Regions from separate parts of the Peptoniphilus sp. oral taxon 386 str. F0131 genome, predicted to be linked through region 1. Evidence: a T-box and tRNA genes for the amino acid it is inferred to sense, from the RefSeq annotation. Region 1 holds a T-box; the other holds one or more tRNA genes.
What was found. A T-box is a leader RNA that pairs with one kind of tRNA and senses whether it is charged. The one in region 1 lies ahead of serS (serine--tRNA ligase), so its partner is inferred to be a tRNA-Ser.
Positions count from the first base shown of each region.

Region 2: it encodes a tRNA-Ser, which carries the amino acid that the T-box ahead of serS (serine--tRNA ligase) is inferred to sense. The anticodon was not compared.

Region 1 is NZ_GL349422.1:1,231,342-1,239,181, reverse strand. It holds gene HMPREF0629_RS05910 (DUF2207 domain-containing protein) at 1-1,358, opposite strand, end outside; gene trxB (thioredoxin-disulfide reductase) at 1,469-2,413, shown strand; T-box leader at 2,512-2,675, shown strand; gene serS (serine--tRNA ligase) at 2,724-4,010, shown strand; gene HMPREF0629_RS05895 (calcium-translocating P-type ATPase, PMCA-type) at 4,192-6,897, shown strand; gene HMPREF0629_RS05890 (glutathionylspermidine synthase family protein) at 7,071-7,840, opposite strand, start outside.
Region 2 is NZ_GL349422.1:371,116-378,955, forward strand. It holds gene sdaAA (L-serine ammonia-lyase, iron-sulfur-dependent, subunit alpha) at 1-479, opposite strand, end outside; gene sdaAB (L-serine ammonia-lyase, iron-sulfur-dependent subunit beta) at 481-1,149, opposite strand; gene HMPREF0629_RS01810 (AbgT family transporter) at 1,442-2,989, shown strand; gene HMPREF0629_RS01815 (dihydroorotase) at 3,113-4,366, shown strand; tRNA gene HMPREF0629_RS01820 (tRNA-Arg) at 4,413-4,489, opposite strand; tRNA gene HMPREF0629_RS01825 (tRNA-Ser) at 4,540-4,628, opposite strand; gene HMPREF0629_RS01830 (PD-(D/E)XK nuclease family protein) at 4,877-6,112, opposite strand; gene HMPREF0629_RS01835 (YafY family protein) at 6,219-7,277, opposite strand; gene HMPREF0629_RS01840 (nucleoside 2-deoxyribosyltransferase) at 7,373-7,840, opposite strand, start outside.

The DNA.
Region 1 (7,840 bases):
TCATCTCCAAGAGGTGTTTTTTTGGTTATTAACATAATAGAGAGAATAAATATAATTATTGATATAGGTAGAATTAAAATAGCCAATATGCTTTTACTGATTAACAATAAAATACTCATTACAAATGCAAATAGAGAAAACAGCATAGCTGTTATTGATATTACTAAATATTTAGGCTTTTTATATATAACACCTTTTTTATAAAGTTCATCTTTGACAAGTTCATAATATTTATTAAAGTCTCTCATAAATGTCATAGAACTTGATTTTCTTGCGGAGTTTAATTGATTTGTAGAAACAGTTTTACCATCTCCATATGAGAATATTAAATCGTATAGATATTTTTCGTCTTCTGATAAATTTGTAGGAGAGTTTGTTTTTACAAATATATAATTTTCTTTTTGTTTATCTTTTTTAGTTGTATAATTTTCAACATTAATTTTTAAAAAGTCTCTTTTTTCAAAATCAAATATTGTTGCAAGAATTACAGACGGCAAATAATTTCCAATTATAAAAACGGATGCTTCTGAAGGAGATAGCTTTAAAAATTTTCCTATGGGTTGTTTTTCATTTTCATCTTTTTTTGAATAAAAGATGAAAATAACAATCATAAATATAAATGAAGGTATAATTAAAATAGAACTCAATACTTTAGCTATATCTTTATTTATCGGAAAATTTTCAAAAAATTCGTCAAGATTTTCAGAAGATACATTTTTGATATTTGTGCTTTCTGAAATAAATTCTTTTGGGAAAGAAGCAGCTATTGAAATTGAAGAACTATTTATATTATCAGAAGAAATGGTTAATGTTCCGTTACCTTCATCAATGTTAAGTTTATTCTCGGTGTAGTAGTTCATAAATTTATCTAATTTAGGAACTTCAATAGTTCCTACAAAACTTTCAATTTTTGTATCTATATCACTTAAAAAAGTATATGCAATAATACCCGAGTCAGTTCCAAGTATTGCTCCATTTTTGAGTGTATATTCAAATGTTAAATTAATAGAACCGGTCCAAGGTATATAAGCTTTAATTTTTGCGGAGTTATCTGACTTAGTAACAGTATATACATAAGAATCTCCATTTTTTGCTTTGTCAGTCGGACTGAATTTTTTATAATCAGATTTGATTATTAAATTTTCTATAGAATCACTGTTTTTAATAACTATATTTCTGTAAATTCCATTCATATTTTTAGAACTTTTATAGTTAACAGTTTCCGTAATTTTTAAGTCTCCGTTTTTTTCTACAACTACTTTAGAATCAAATTTTTGTATTGTTGTAGAACTGTCCGCAAATATATTTTGCGGGATTATTAGGAGTAATAATGTTAAAAGTAGAAATAATTTTTTCATAAATTCACCTCTTTATAAATTATACCAAATAAAAAAAATAGATAAATAAGTTATTATTAAAAAATAAAAATGGGGGTATATAAGTAACATATGACAAGGAGGATTTTATGATATACGATTTAATAGTTTTGGGGGCGGGACCTGCAGGACTTACAGCGGGTCTTTATGGTGCAAGAGCTAAACTTAATACACTTGTAATAGAAAAAGCTGTTGAAGGAGGACAAATTTCATCAACTACAGATGTTGAAAATTATCCCGGTTCATTAATGGTTTCAGGTTTAGAACTTGCAATAACAATAAAATCACAGGCAGAAAATTTTGGAACTGAATTTGTGATGGATGAAGTTATAGATGTTGAACTTGAAGGAAAAGTAAAAAAAGTAATTTGCAAAGAAAATGTATATGAGGCCAAGGTGATAATAATTGCAACAGGAGCACATCCGAGAAAAATAGGATGTGTAGGAGAAGATGAATTTATCGGCAGAGGAGTATCATATTGTGCTACTTGTGATGCTGCATTTTATCAAGACCTTGATGTATATGTTGTCGGCGGTGGAGATAGTGCCGTAGATGAAGCGTTATTTATTTCTAAATTTGCAAAAAATGTTTATATAATTCACAGAAGAGATGAATTAAGAGCAAGTAAATCACTACAAGATAGAGCTTTTAAAAATAAAAAAATTCATTTTATTTGGAATAGTGCAATAGAAGAAATAAAGGGCGATAAAATAGTAAATGAAATCAGTATAAAAAATTTAAAGACAGGAGAAATTACAAATATATCCAAGAAAGAACCATTTGGAATATTTGTATTTATAGGATATGTTCCTGCAACTAAAGTTTTTGAAGGAAAGCTTGATATGGAAGATGGATATATATTAACAGATAATAATATGAAAACAAGCGTTGAGGGTGTATTTGCAGCGGGAGATCTCAGAGTTAAAGAGGTTAGACAAGTTGTAACTGCTACATCAGATGGAGCGATAGCTGCAGTTGTTGCTGAAAAGTACATTGCAGAACAAGAAGGTACTCTTTACGAAGGTTTTAAAAATTAATCTTAAATATCTTTTACGAGAGATGTTTAAGGTGAGTTTAAATTTCACATAAATTATTTGAAAAATATTAATGGATTTGATATAATGACTTTAAATTTAATAGAACTATGATGAGGAATAGTAAATTAATTTAGAATTGTAGAGAGTTTACGGATGGTGAAAGTAGATATTTTGGTTAATTGAATCCACCTCTGAGTTTTAATTTTTAAAGTGAACCGATAAGGTTAATTAGGGTGGCAACGCGGGTCTTCTCGTCCCTTTGAGGGATGGAGAAGGCTTTTTTTTATATTAAATTAAAAGGGAGGAAGAAATGTTAGATATTAAATTTTTAAGAGCAAATCCTGAGGTAGTAAAAGAAAATATTAAGAAGAAGTTTCAAGATGAAAAGCTTCCATTAGTTGATGAGGTAATAGAGCTTGATGAACAATTAAGGGCTGTTAAAACTAAAGGAGATGAATTACGCTCAAGAAGAAATTATGTTTCTAAAGAAATTGGAGCTTTTATGCAAAAAAAAGAAATTGAAAAGGCAAATGAAGCAAAGATTGAAGTAAAGAATATAAATGATGAACTTGAAAAGCTTGAAGCGGAAGAAAAAGAGTTAGATAGAGAATTAACTCAAAGAATGATGATAATACCTCAAATTATTGACAAATCGGTTCCAATCGGAAAAGATGATTCTGAAAATGTTGAAATTGAAAAATTTGGAGAGCCTGTAGTTCCTGAATATGAAGTACCTTATCATATAGATATAATGGAAAAATTTGACGGTGTAGATTTAGATGCTGCAAGAAGAACATCAGGAAATGGATTTTATTATTTGAGAGGAGATATTGCAAGACTTCATTCTGCGATATTATCTTATGCAAGAGATTTTATGATAGACAGAGGATTTACTTATTATATTCCGCCGTTTATGATTCGTTCAGATGTAGTTACAGGTGTAATGAGTTTTGCCGAAATGGAAAATATGATGTATAAAATTGAAGGCGAAGATCTTTACTTGATAGGCACAAGTGAACATTCAATGATAGGTAAATTTATAAATACCATAACACCTGAAAATGATATGCCGCTTACGATGACATCATATTCTCCATGTTTCAGAAAAGAAGTGGGAGCTCATGGAATTGAAGAAAGAGGAGTTTATAGAATACATCAATTTGAAAAACAGGAAATGGTAGTAATTTGTAAGCCGGAAGATTCTCCATATTGGTTTGATCAATTATGGAAGAATACTGTAGATTTTTTTAGAAGTCTTGAAATACCGGTTCGTACACTTGAATGTTGTTCAGGAGATTTGGCAGATTTAAAAGTTAAATCACTTGATGTTGAAGCATGGTCTCCAAGACAAAAAAAATATTTTGAGGTTGGATCATGTTCAAATCTTGGCGATGCTCAAGCGAGAAGACTTAATATAAAATTAAAAGGTGAAGATGGCAATTATCTTGCACATACACTAAATAATACAGTAGTGGCACCTCCGAGAATGTTAATAGCATTTTTAGAAAACTTACTTCAAGAAGATGGAAGTATCAGAATACCGGAGCCGCTTCAACCATATATGGGCGGTAAAGAAAAAATTGAAATAAAGAAATAAAAAGTTTGTTTGAAATATCAATTGAAAAAAGTTAACCTATAATGTATACTGATAATACATTGGGGAGTAGCTAATATTTTTCAGTCGTCAATACGGATAATACCCGGCTGAAAACCATTTATGGTAGCAAGACCACTGTTTCGTGTGAAGCAGTGGCTTTTTTATTAACAGGAGGAATTTTATGCAATGGTATAATAAGTTGTCTGAAGAGGTTTTTGAAGAATTAGATACTTCAGAAGAAGGTCTTTCAGAAGAACAGGTGTTGGAAAGATTTATAGAATTCGGGAAAAATGAACTGGAGAAAGAAGAAAAAAAACCTTTTATAAAAAAACTTGCAGATCAATTTTTAGATCCTATGATTATTATTTTAATATGTGCGGGATTAGTTTCGGCATATTTTAAAGAGGTTGTAGATTCAATAATAATAGTTGCAATAGTAGTAGTCAATGCTACACTTTCAATATATCAAGAGGGAAAAGCGGAAGAAGCCATTGCTGCACTTCAAAAAATGTCGTCACCTAAAGCTAAAGTAGTGAGAAACGGAAAATCTATTGAAGTTGATTCGGCAGAACTTGTACCCGGAGATTATGTAATACTTGAAACAGGAGATATAGTGCCTGCCGATCTGAGACTTGTTGACAGCAAAAACTTAAAAATTGATGAATCTTCACTTACAGGAGAGTCTGTTCCGGTAGAAAAAAATGCCAAAGAGATTTATAAATCTAAAATGGAAATTGGCGATAGGACTAATATGGCTTATTCTTCGACAATAGTATCCTATGGCAGAGGGGCAGGAGTTGTAGTTGAAACAGGTATAAAAACTGAAATCGGACAAATAGCAACATCAATTCAGACAGTAGATAGAGAGCAGACACCATTACAAAAAAAACTTGCCGGTCTTTCAAAAACACTTGGTATTTTGGTGGTAGCTATTTGTATTTTAGTATTATTAGTGGGACTTTTATACAATCATGACTTTCTAACAATGTTTATGACGTCAATTTCTCTTGCAGTTGCGGCAGTGCCTGAGGGTCTTCCTGCAATAGTAACAATTGTACTGTCAATAGGAATGGGTAAAATGGCAGAGAAAAATGCTATAGTTAAGAAACTTTTAGCAGTAGAAACGCTTGGAACTACAACAGTAATATGCTCCGATAAAACTGGTACACTTACGCAAAATGAAATGACGGTAGTAAAGGCATTTATAGACTCAAAGACAATTGAAATTGCAGGAACGGGATATTTACCGAAAGGGGAAATAACATATAGCGGTCAAAATATTTTGTTAGATGACTTTAAAGATTTAAAACTTCTTGCAACAATAGCTGCACTTACAAATGATGCAAGGTTAAATATAACAGAAAACGATGAGGCATCAATAATAGGAGATCCAACTGAGGGAGCATTATTGACATTTGCAGAAAAAGTTGGATATTCGGTAGATGAATTGAACAATAAATATAGCAGAGATGCAGAGATACCGTTTGATTCAGATAGAAAAATGATGTCTACAATTCATAGCGGATATACAGAAAATAAAGCGATTTCTTTTACAAAAGGCGCTCCGGATATAGTTCTTTCAAACTGTAATTATTATTTGGATAATGGAGAAATAAAAGAGCTTACAAATGAAGCAAGAGATACAATAATGTCTGCCAATTCAAGATTTGCAAGATCCGCTCTTAGAGTACTTGCTTATGCATATAGAGAATTTGATCAGATTCCTTCGGTGCTGACAAGTGAAAATGTTGAAAGAGAAATGATATTTGTAGGGCTTACCGGAATGATTGACCCTGCAAGACCTGAAGTAATACAGGCAATATCGGAATGTAAAGATGCGGGAATAATACCTGTAATGATAACAGGTGATTACCTTGAAACCGGTCTTGCGATAGCAATTGAACTTGGAATAGCAAAAGATAAAACTCAAGCAATAATGGGAAGAGAACTCAATGATATGACAGATGAACAAATTAGAGAAATTGTCAAAGAAAAAAGAGTATTTACAAGAGTATCACCTGAAAATAAAGTTCAGATAGTTCGTGCATTAAAAGAAAATGGTCATATTGCAGCTATGACAGGTGACGGAGTGAATGATGCACCTGCAATAAAGAGAGCTGATATAGGTATAGCAATGGGCATTACGGGAACAGATGTTGCAAAAAATACTGCCGATGTAATACTGACAGATGATAATTTTGCCACAATAGTAAATGCAGTTGAGGAAGGAAGAATAATCTATTCTAACATCAAAAAATTTGTAGGATTTTTATTATCGTGTAACATTGGAGAAGTTCTTATAGTTTTAATATCAATAATATTAAATTTGCCTGTACCGCTAATTCCAATACAGTTATTATGGCTTAATCTTGTAACAGATTCATTCCCTGCGCTTGCACTTGGAGTTGAAAATGCAGATGCAAAAATAATGCAAGAGCCGCCGAGAGATCCGAATGAATCAATTTTAGATAAAGAACTTAAAATTACAGTATTAGTTCAATCAATAGCTATTACAATTTCAACACTTGGCGCATATATGATAGGGTTAAAGTGGTTTGGAAAAGAGGGAATAGGGCTTGAATACGCAAGAACTATGGCTTTTGCAACATTGATTTTATCAGAACTTTTAAGATCATATTCAGCAAGATCAATAAAAAATACCCTGTTAAGTATCGGAATATTTTCTAACAGAAAACTTGTTTCAGCTACAGCTTTTTCACTTATGCTTATGTTACTTGTAATGTATATTCCCGGAATAAGAGAGTTGTTTAAGCTTGAGAGTATAGGAATAAGGGAATGGGTAGTTGTATTAGTTGCATCCGTAATTCCTTTAATACTTGGGGAAATACAAAAAGCGCTTAGATTCGAATCTAAAAAGTCTTTCTAATAAGAAAGACTTTTTATTTTTTAGCTGTTTATATCAGTAGTGAAGATACTTATATATTTTATTATTTGAATGTTAAAACAAATATATTATAAAAACATTTTTAATATAATAGAGATTGACAGTAAAACAATAGTAAAATTTTTGGCAAAAAAAACAGATATTTAATATCTGTTTTAAGTTAAATATTCAATTAATAGATTTGGAGCGGTATAATAACTGCTATTTCCACCTATTGTATTTTCCTTTCCGATTCTTGTATATGGAGCTATAAATTTTTCGTTATATATAAACATTCCTAAGACTGCTGAAAAATTATTTATTTCAAGTTTTCCATCTTTTGAAAATTCTACAAATTGTAAAGGTTGCATTTTGTAATACTCTTGATAAATATATTTTTTCTGTAAAGCATTTTGTGAAATTTCTTTCCATTTTTCGATACAATGGTCTTTTCCACAATAAACTCCATGACTTGCATAGTCATCTATAGGTTTTAATATATAACTGTTTTTATTTTTTACCAACTCATCTATTGTATCTTCAGTGAGAGATATTGTAAGAGGTATATGCTCTTTAATAAATTCATTTTCGGAGTCAGATAAAAATTTTGTTGTTGCAGGTTCTCTTAAAATTTTAAAAATCAGTTTTGTATGCATTAATTGAGATCTAAAGGAACCCAGCATCATAAATGCATTGTCGTAGTATGCTTTTATAAAATCTTTAAATTCATTATAATGTTTCATAAATTCTATTGTAACGATTCTTCTGTACACTAAATCAACAGTATAGTCGTCCTTTTTCAGCTTACCGTCTTTATATTTTAAATCTCTTATATCAATAATTTCACAATTATATCCAAGTTCGTTATATTTTTCCTTAAACTTTTTAAACTCATGAGGAGTACCTATATCAAGAAGGTCAACTATTGCTATATTTGGTTTTTTAT
Region 2 (7,840 bases), 860 kb from region 1:
AAAGTAGCATATTTTGCTATAATTTGACCTATTGCTATTGAAGTCAAAAGACCGTTTTGAACGGTTTCGTTGTCAAAATTATATTTTTCGATTGCAGAGACAATTGTTGCAGGCATTATACCTGATGAACCTGCAGTAGGAGCAGCAACAATTTTTCCCATGGCATCATTTACTTCACTTGTTGAAAATGCCATCGCCATGGTGTGCATCAAGAATTTTCCAATTATAGGTTCTTGATTTTCAGCATAATCATTTGTAATTTTTGCAAATCCGTCTGTCATTTTAAATCTTGTCACATTTGATTTATTCAGATTTTCAGCAGCCGATTTTCTCATTACATCAATTACTATATTAAGATGTTGTCTTATTTCTTCTTCAGTTTTTTTAGAGTTTTTCATTTCCTCTGCAATAACAAGATCGTATATATGACAATTATTTTCTTTACATGCATTTATAATTTCATTAGCTGTATTTAACATATTACACCCCCAAGTATTTTGCAGTTATAAATTTATCCGAAGTCAGTATTTTATCTTGTAAATCTTGAGTAAGAGCTCTGTCTATTTCAAGAGTAAGAGTTACAATTTCCGTTAATGGATTCTTGTCTGTATTAATGGACTCTATATTATACTTATCGGAAGTTAAAATAGAAGATACGTATGCAATAACACCCTGTTGCTCGTGATATTTTAACAGTAGTGTAGGAAACATTCCTCTAAACTCGACAGGCATTCCGTTTATATTTACTATGATAATTGCACCACCGCCGATAGAAGAACCTATTACATATTCATCGTCTTTATAGTCGAAATGAAATACTACCTTAACTGAATTGGGATGATAAATTTCACCCAAGTCTGTGGTTTTAATTTCATAATTTACACCTGTATCGTGTGCTATTTCAAAAGAACTTCTGATTCTTTCGTCATCAGGCTCATATCCCATAATACCACCGACCAACGCCTTATCAGTTCCATGTCCCTTATAAGTGAGCGCAAAAGAACCATGTAATAAAAATTCCACTTTTGTAAAATCTGAACCGCAGATTTTAAGAGCAGTCCTTGCGATTCTACACGCTCCTGCCGTATGAGAGCTTGACGGACCTATCATTATAGGACCAAGTACATCAAAGGCACTATATTCTGCCATAAAAACCCCTCCTTAATATAATAGCATTTTAACATATTGACCATGAAATTAAAACTTAAATAACATTAATTTTAATTGATAAAGTAATTAAATATTGAATGAAATTAATAGGAAAAATCTATAATACATAGCACATTTAGTATACATATTAATTAAAATTGATAAATCAATACTTTTGGAACAAAGTAAATTACAACAAAAGAGTATGAATTAAAAAACACAGTACAAAACGATTGCATTACTAATGAGCTATATATTATAATTGAGGTATCAAATAAAAAAGGAGGATATTATGTCAAAAGAAAAGAAAAATCAACAAGAAATAAGTGGGTTTTTAAAGGGTGTAGAGAGAATAGGAAATAGACTTCCTCATCCTGCAATGCTCTTTGTAATTTTATCAGTAATAGTAATTATAATTTCTCATTTTGCTGCAAAGGGCGAGCCTATAACTTATTTTGATGCAAAGGCGGGAGAAGAAGTAACAAAAGAAGTTGTTTCACTTTTTAATGCCGATGGATTAAGGTACATCTTCAATTCAGCAACTACAAACTTTACAGGATTTGCTCCATTGGGAACAGTTCTTGTAGCTATGCTTGGTGTAGGGGTTGCTGAATGGACAGGACTTTTTAATGCAACACTTAAAAAGCTGTTGTACAATGCAAATCCAAAAATGTTAACACCGATAGTTGTATTTGCCGGTATTATGTCAAATATAGCATCAGATGCAGGTTATGTAGTAGTAATTCCTATCGGAGCAATATTGTTTGCAATGGCCGGACGTCATCCGCTTGCAGGACTTGCGGCAGCATTTGCAGGTGTATCCGGAGGTTTCTCAGCTAACCTTATTCTTGGAACAACTGACCCTCTACTTACAAACATTACAAATGAAGCTCTAAAAGCAGCAGGAATAGACATGAGTTTAGCACCAACTTGTAACTGGTATTTCCTTGCAGTATCTACAATATTCTTAACAATTGTAGGAACATTTGTAACTGATAAGATAGTAGAAAAGAACTTAGGCGAATATAAAGGCTCTTATAGACCTGATAATGCACCTATTTCTGAACTTGAAAACAAGGGTCTTAGAAATGCACTTATAGCATTGGTTGTTTATGTGGCTGTTATGGCATTCTTAATGTTCCCTCAAAATGCAATATTCAGAACATTACAAGAAGACATAGGAAAAATGACATTAAAGGCATTCTTACATGACGGATTAATTCCTGCAATGCTTTTATTATTCTTAATTCCTGGCTTGGTTTACGGAAGAACAATAGGAAAAATAAAGACATCTTATGATTTAGTTGCAGCTATGACAGCAGCAATGAAGTCAATGGGCGGATATATGGTTCTTGCATTCTTCGCTGCACAATTTGTTGCATATTTCGGAAAGACAAACTTGGGAATTATGCTTTCATTCAAGGGAGCAAATTTCTTAGAGAGCATAGGATTAACAGGATTACCACTAATAATACTATTCATCCTAATCTCAGCTTTCCTAAACCTATTTATGGGTTCAGCATCAGCAAAATGGGCTATCATGGCTCCAATCTTTGTGCCGATGATGTATAGACTTGGATTTAATCCTGCACTTACACAAGTTGCATATCGTATAGGAGACTCTTCAACAAATATCATAACTCCGCTTATGAGTTATTTTGCTATGATAGTTGTATTTATGCAAAAATATGACGAAGAATCAGGACTTGGAACTCTTATTTCAATGATGCTTCCATATTCAATGAGTTTCTTATTATTCTGGACAATACTAATGTCAGTTTGGTTCTTCTTAGGAATTCCTACAGGACCGGATGCACCACTTTTACTTGGAATGCTTTAATTTAAAGAAACCTCCCTTTAGGGAGGTTTTTTTGAGCCTTAAATTAAAAATAAATAAAATGATAAAAAACAGTTACAATATAAATTATTTTACAATATAATTTTATTGATAAGGAGGTTAAAGATGATAATTAAAAATGGAAGAATAATAGATCCTGCCTCCGGCATGGATAAAATAGCTGATATAAAAATTGAAGACGGAAAAATTGTAGGCATCGGAAAATTTGATGAAGTAACAGAATGTATTAATGCGGAAAATTTGATTGTAGCACCCGGACTTGTAGATATACATGTTCATTTCAGAGATCCGGGATTTACGGAAAAAGAAGATATATTTACAGGATCAGAGGCAGCCGCAGCAGGAGGATTTACATCAGTAGTATGTATGGGAAATACAAAACCTGTTATGGATAATATTAATACATTGGAATATTTTTTAGACAAGGCAAAAAAATCTCCGATACATGTATATACAATAGCAGCTCTTACTCTTGGATTTAAAAATGAAAAACTTAGTGATATGAGAGAACTTGTAAAAAGAGGATGTGTGGGTTTTTCTGATGACGGGATTCCAAATACGGATACAAAATTAATTTTAGAGGGAATGATGATTGCAAAAGAATTAGATGTTCCAATATCATTTCATGAAGAAGATCCTATGTTAAACCGAGAAAATGGTGTGAATCATGGAAAAATTTCAGATTCTATGGGATTGTATGGAGCTCCGTCAGTTTCTGAAGATGTTCTTGTTGCAAGAGATGGAGCAATGTGTCTTTATACGGGAGCAAAAATTGACATTCAGCATATAAGTTCGGGAGAAGCCGTAGATATAGTAAGATTTTATAGAAATCAAGGAGCTAATTTATTTGCAGAGGTAACACCACATCATTTTTCGTGTACGGAAGATTTGATACTTGAAAAGGGAACACTTGCAAAAATGAATCCGCCTCTAAGAACAAGTAAAGATAGAGAAAAAATAATTCAGGGATTAGTTGATGATACGATAACAATCATTGCAACAGATCATGCACCGCATACTGAAGAAGAAAAAAATAGAGACTTTTTAGCAGCTCCAAGTGGAATAATAGGACTTGAGACCGCATTGTCTCTTGGAATAACAAATCTTGTAAAGACAGGTAAGTTATCTCTTATTAAACTGCTTGAAAAGATGACTGTAAATCCTGCAAGACTATATAATCTATCAGCCGGAAAAATTGAAATCGGCGCTGCGGCAGATATAGTTATATTTGATGAAAATGAAGAATATGTAGTAGGAGAGTTTCGTTCAAAAGCAAAAAATTCTCCATTCATAGGAGAAAAATTATTCGGAAAAATAAAATATACAATAGCAGATGGAAAAATAGTATATAAAAATTAAGGAGTCTGATTTCAGACTCCTTAAAAAATAAAAGACCGTTAGTCTTTGGTGCACGCAAGAGGAATCGAACCCCCGGCCTAGGCTTTAGGAGAGCCTCGCTCTATCCTACTGAGCTATGCGTGCATATATTTTTATTTTAGTATAATGAAAAGGTTGTGTCAAATACTAAAACTTGGCGGAGATGGTGGGATTCGAACCCACGTGCCCGTGAAGGCTAACGCATTTCGAGTGCGCCCCGTTATGACCTCTTCGATACATCTCCAAATTATTTACAACTACCTGTTAATAATATCTGAAATTGTTAAAAAATTCAATAGGAATGAGCAACTTATCAACAAAAATATATTTAATTGTGAGAATTTATAGATATTAAAAGGATATGTCCATCTTTAAAGATGGACATATCCTTTACAGCCGAGTTTTGATATTGTTGTATCAACAGCAATACACACTGAAATTGCATAAATAAATATTGAAAAATACTTTTGTAATATTTAGAGTGTATTAAAATTATTCTTTGAATTCAACTATTAACTTTATAAGTTTGGATATCTCTTCTACATGTTGAGATATTAGAGATTCTAATTTGTTTTCATCATATAAAGTTTCAACTAATTCACGGCTCCAATTTTTTGGATTAATTGGTTTAGATTTTAATTGTAATTTTTCATAAAATAACCACCAATTTTCATCTTCTAGTCCATTAGGGAAAATTTCTTTTAATTTTGATTTGAAAGAAGATTTACCGTTGGAATCATAGATATTTTCTTCATTTTCTTCCGTAATTCCTTTTCTTATTCCGAAAATTAACTCATCATCATCTTTTTCAATTTTTAGATATATTTTTCCAATATTAGGTATTTCTCTTATAAGATATATTAATCCATAATAGTTGGAAGCATTTTTCACGGAATACCATCGATTAGGATAACCTAAGTTGTTACGTTTAATATCTTCAACGTTCAAATTAAATTCTTTTAAAATATCTTTCAATTTTTCTTCCAATTTTTTCCAATAGCGTAATCGAAGATCAAATTTAATTTCTTCAAATGCTTTTTTGGTTTCTTCTGCTATAAAAAAATTATCCGCAGATTCTAAAATATAATCTTTAACTTCCATTGTATAATCGTTACTCCCTTCTGATAGTTCTATAAGTAATTCTTTGTATTGTAAAAGCACTTCTCTCAATTTAGGTTCTAATGCTGTTATTTTTATGCAATTTTCTATCCAGTTAATAATTTCATTTTTATAAGATATACAAATTAAATTGTCTTTGTTTGAGCAGCTGTCTGTGCTTGGCTTATGTCCGTCAAGAGTTAGATATATTATTTTGTATTTTGGTTTTTCGGAAAATTTTTTACAGTATTCTTCATATCTATCCAACTGTTTTTCTTGATCACCGGCATAAATTTTGTTTTCAATAACTATTATATTTTTTATATTTTTTTCTGAATAATCAATAAAAATATCGATTATTCCATATTTTGTAAATTTTTCTTTTTCTACACGTAAGGTATTTATTTCGTCATAATCCATATTTATTGTTTTTAAAAAGCTTTTAAAAAATTCCAACTTATATTTTTTGTCATTTAGTAAGCTGTATATAAAAGCTGAGTGTAAATTTACTTCATCTGCCGGTTTTGCTATAGTTTTAAAAATATTGAAATCAGAATTATAGGACTGTAATATTTTATATTTTTCATAAATAATTCTTAAGTTGTTATAAAAAATTTCATATTTATCCAAGATTATCACCTCTTTAATTGTTGTATCATTAACTATAATTTTATAAAATTAAACAGTTTCTAAGTATGTACATTTAAAATATTTTTTTCTGACATAATATGCCTCCTTATTTATATTTATTTAAAGCTGATTTTAAATCGGCTTTTATAGACTCTATTAATTCTTGCGGATGAGTTACTTTTACATGATTGATATATTGCATAATCCACATTTTTATTGCAATTTCATTTGCTTTTACGGTTACGGAAATTTCATCATGTTGAAGTTCTTTAAAAGTTACGTCATCTCCGAACCAATCTAAAATATCATTTATCAAGTCAGGTTTTGTTGTAAATGAAACATTTATTATATTTCCTGAAAACATGTATATGCTTTTTGAAATATATTTTGAAAGATCATAAATATCATTGTGATTTTTTATCGTCGTCTTTGATTTTGCAGTTTCTTTTAAGATTTTTATGTTTGTTATTCTGTCTAAGCGGTAGTGTGAAATGTTATCATATTTATCATAATTACCTATAAGGTAATGTCTGCCGTTGTTTGATACTGTTTGATAAGGGTTTATGATATATACTTTATCTTTTCCTGTTTCATCTTTTTTAGGGTGCAGTTTTTTATCCAAACCATAATCATTATAATTAAAGGATATTTTAAGATTTTTTGAAATTGCTTCATCTATAATTTCTATATTTAAAAATACATTTTGATTTGTAGGAATTGTGTTTGAGATATTGTTTAAATATTTAACACGACTTTTAAAATATTTATTGGATAAATTTTCAAGCTTAGAAATTAATTGTTGTTTTTGTTTTTGAGGTATAGCCTTGGAGTATAAAGTAGAGTTGATTAAAAATCTTATTTCGCTGTCTGTAAATTCTGAGTTTATATAAAAATTTGTAAGTATGTAATTTTCAGATTCTTCTCCAAAGTCATTTTTAACTTTTCTTGGAAATGCTTCATATTCTATATCAAATTCACATTCTATCAGATCCATTAGATTTCTCTTTATCGCTTTTCGCTCAACATTCATTCCATATTCTTTTTTTAATAAATCTAATATATCTTTTTGGCTCAATTTGTGTTCTTCATCAGAGTACTTTCTTAAAATTTTTAAGATATAAATAATTAAAAGTTTTTTTGATTGGGCATGGGTAATACTGAACATACTATCCTCCTAATTGTATTATTGAGATAAGAATAACACAAAAGATGGCACAAAAAAAGGACATAAAAACAGACGGAAGGTTTTCCGTCTAAGTGTTACTCTCTGTTTATAAAGTTTTTTATTATGTCTACAATTTCATCTATGTAACTGTCATCTCCGGGATATCCTATAACTAAATGGCCGTGTTCTTTTACTTTACCTATAATCATTAAGTTTCTGTATAGTTTATTTTCTCCGGTGCCCATGTATCTCATATCGGTAATAAGTCCTATAATTATGCGAGGAAAGTTTTTGTTTATTCCGTATTCTTCTTCAATTTCATTTATAATACCGTGAGCCATAATTTCAGCTGCTACACCATCGTCAATTGTAAGTCCGTCAAGGCAGGCAATTAAGATATTTGCATTTTTAAGTTCTGCTGTATCCGCTTTTGAGATTGCAATGTCATTTATAATATCGTCATTATTTTTCTTATCATTAATTTCTGCATTTCTTTGGGGAACATATAAGTCTATTCCAGTTTCTCTTTCAATTATTGATGCAACTCTTTCAGTCCATTCAAA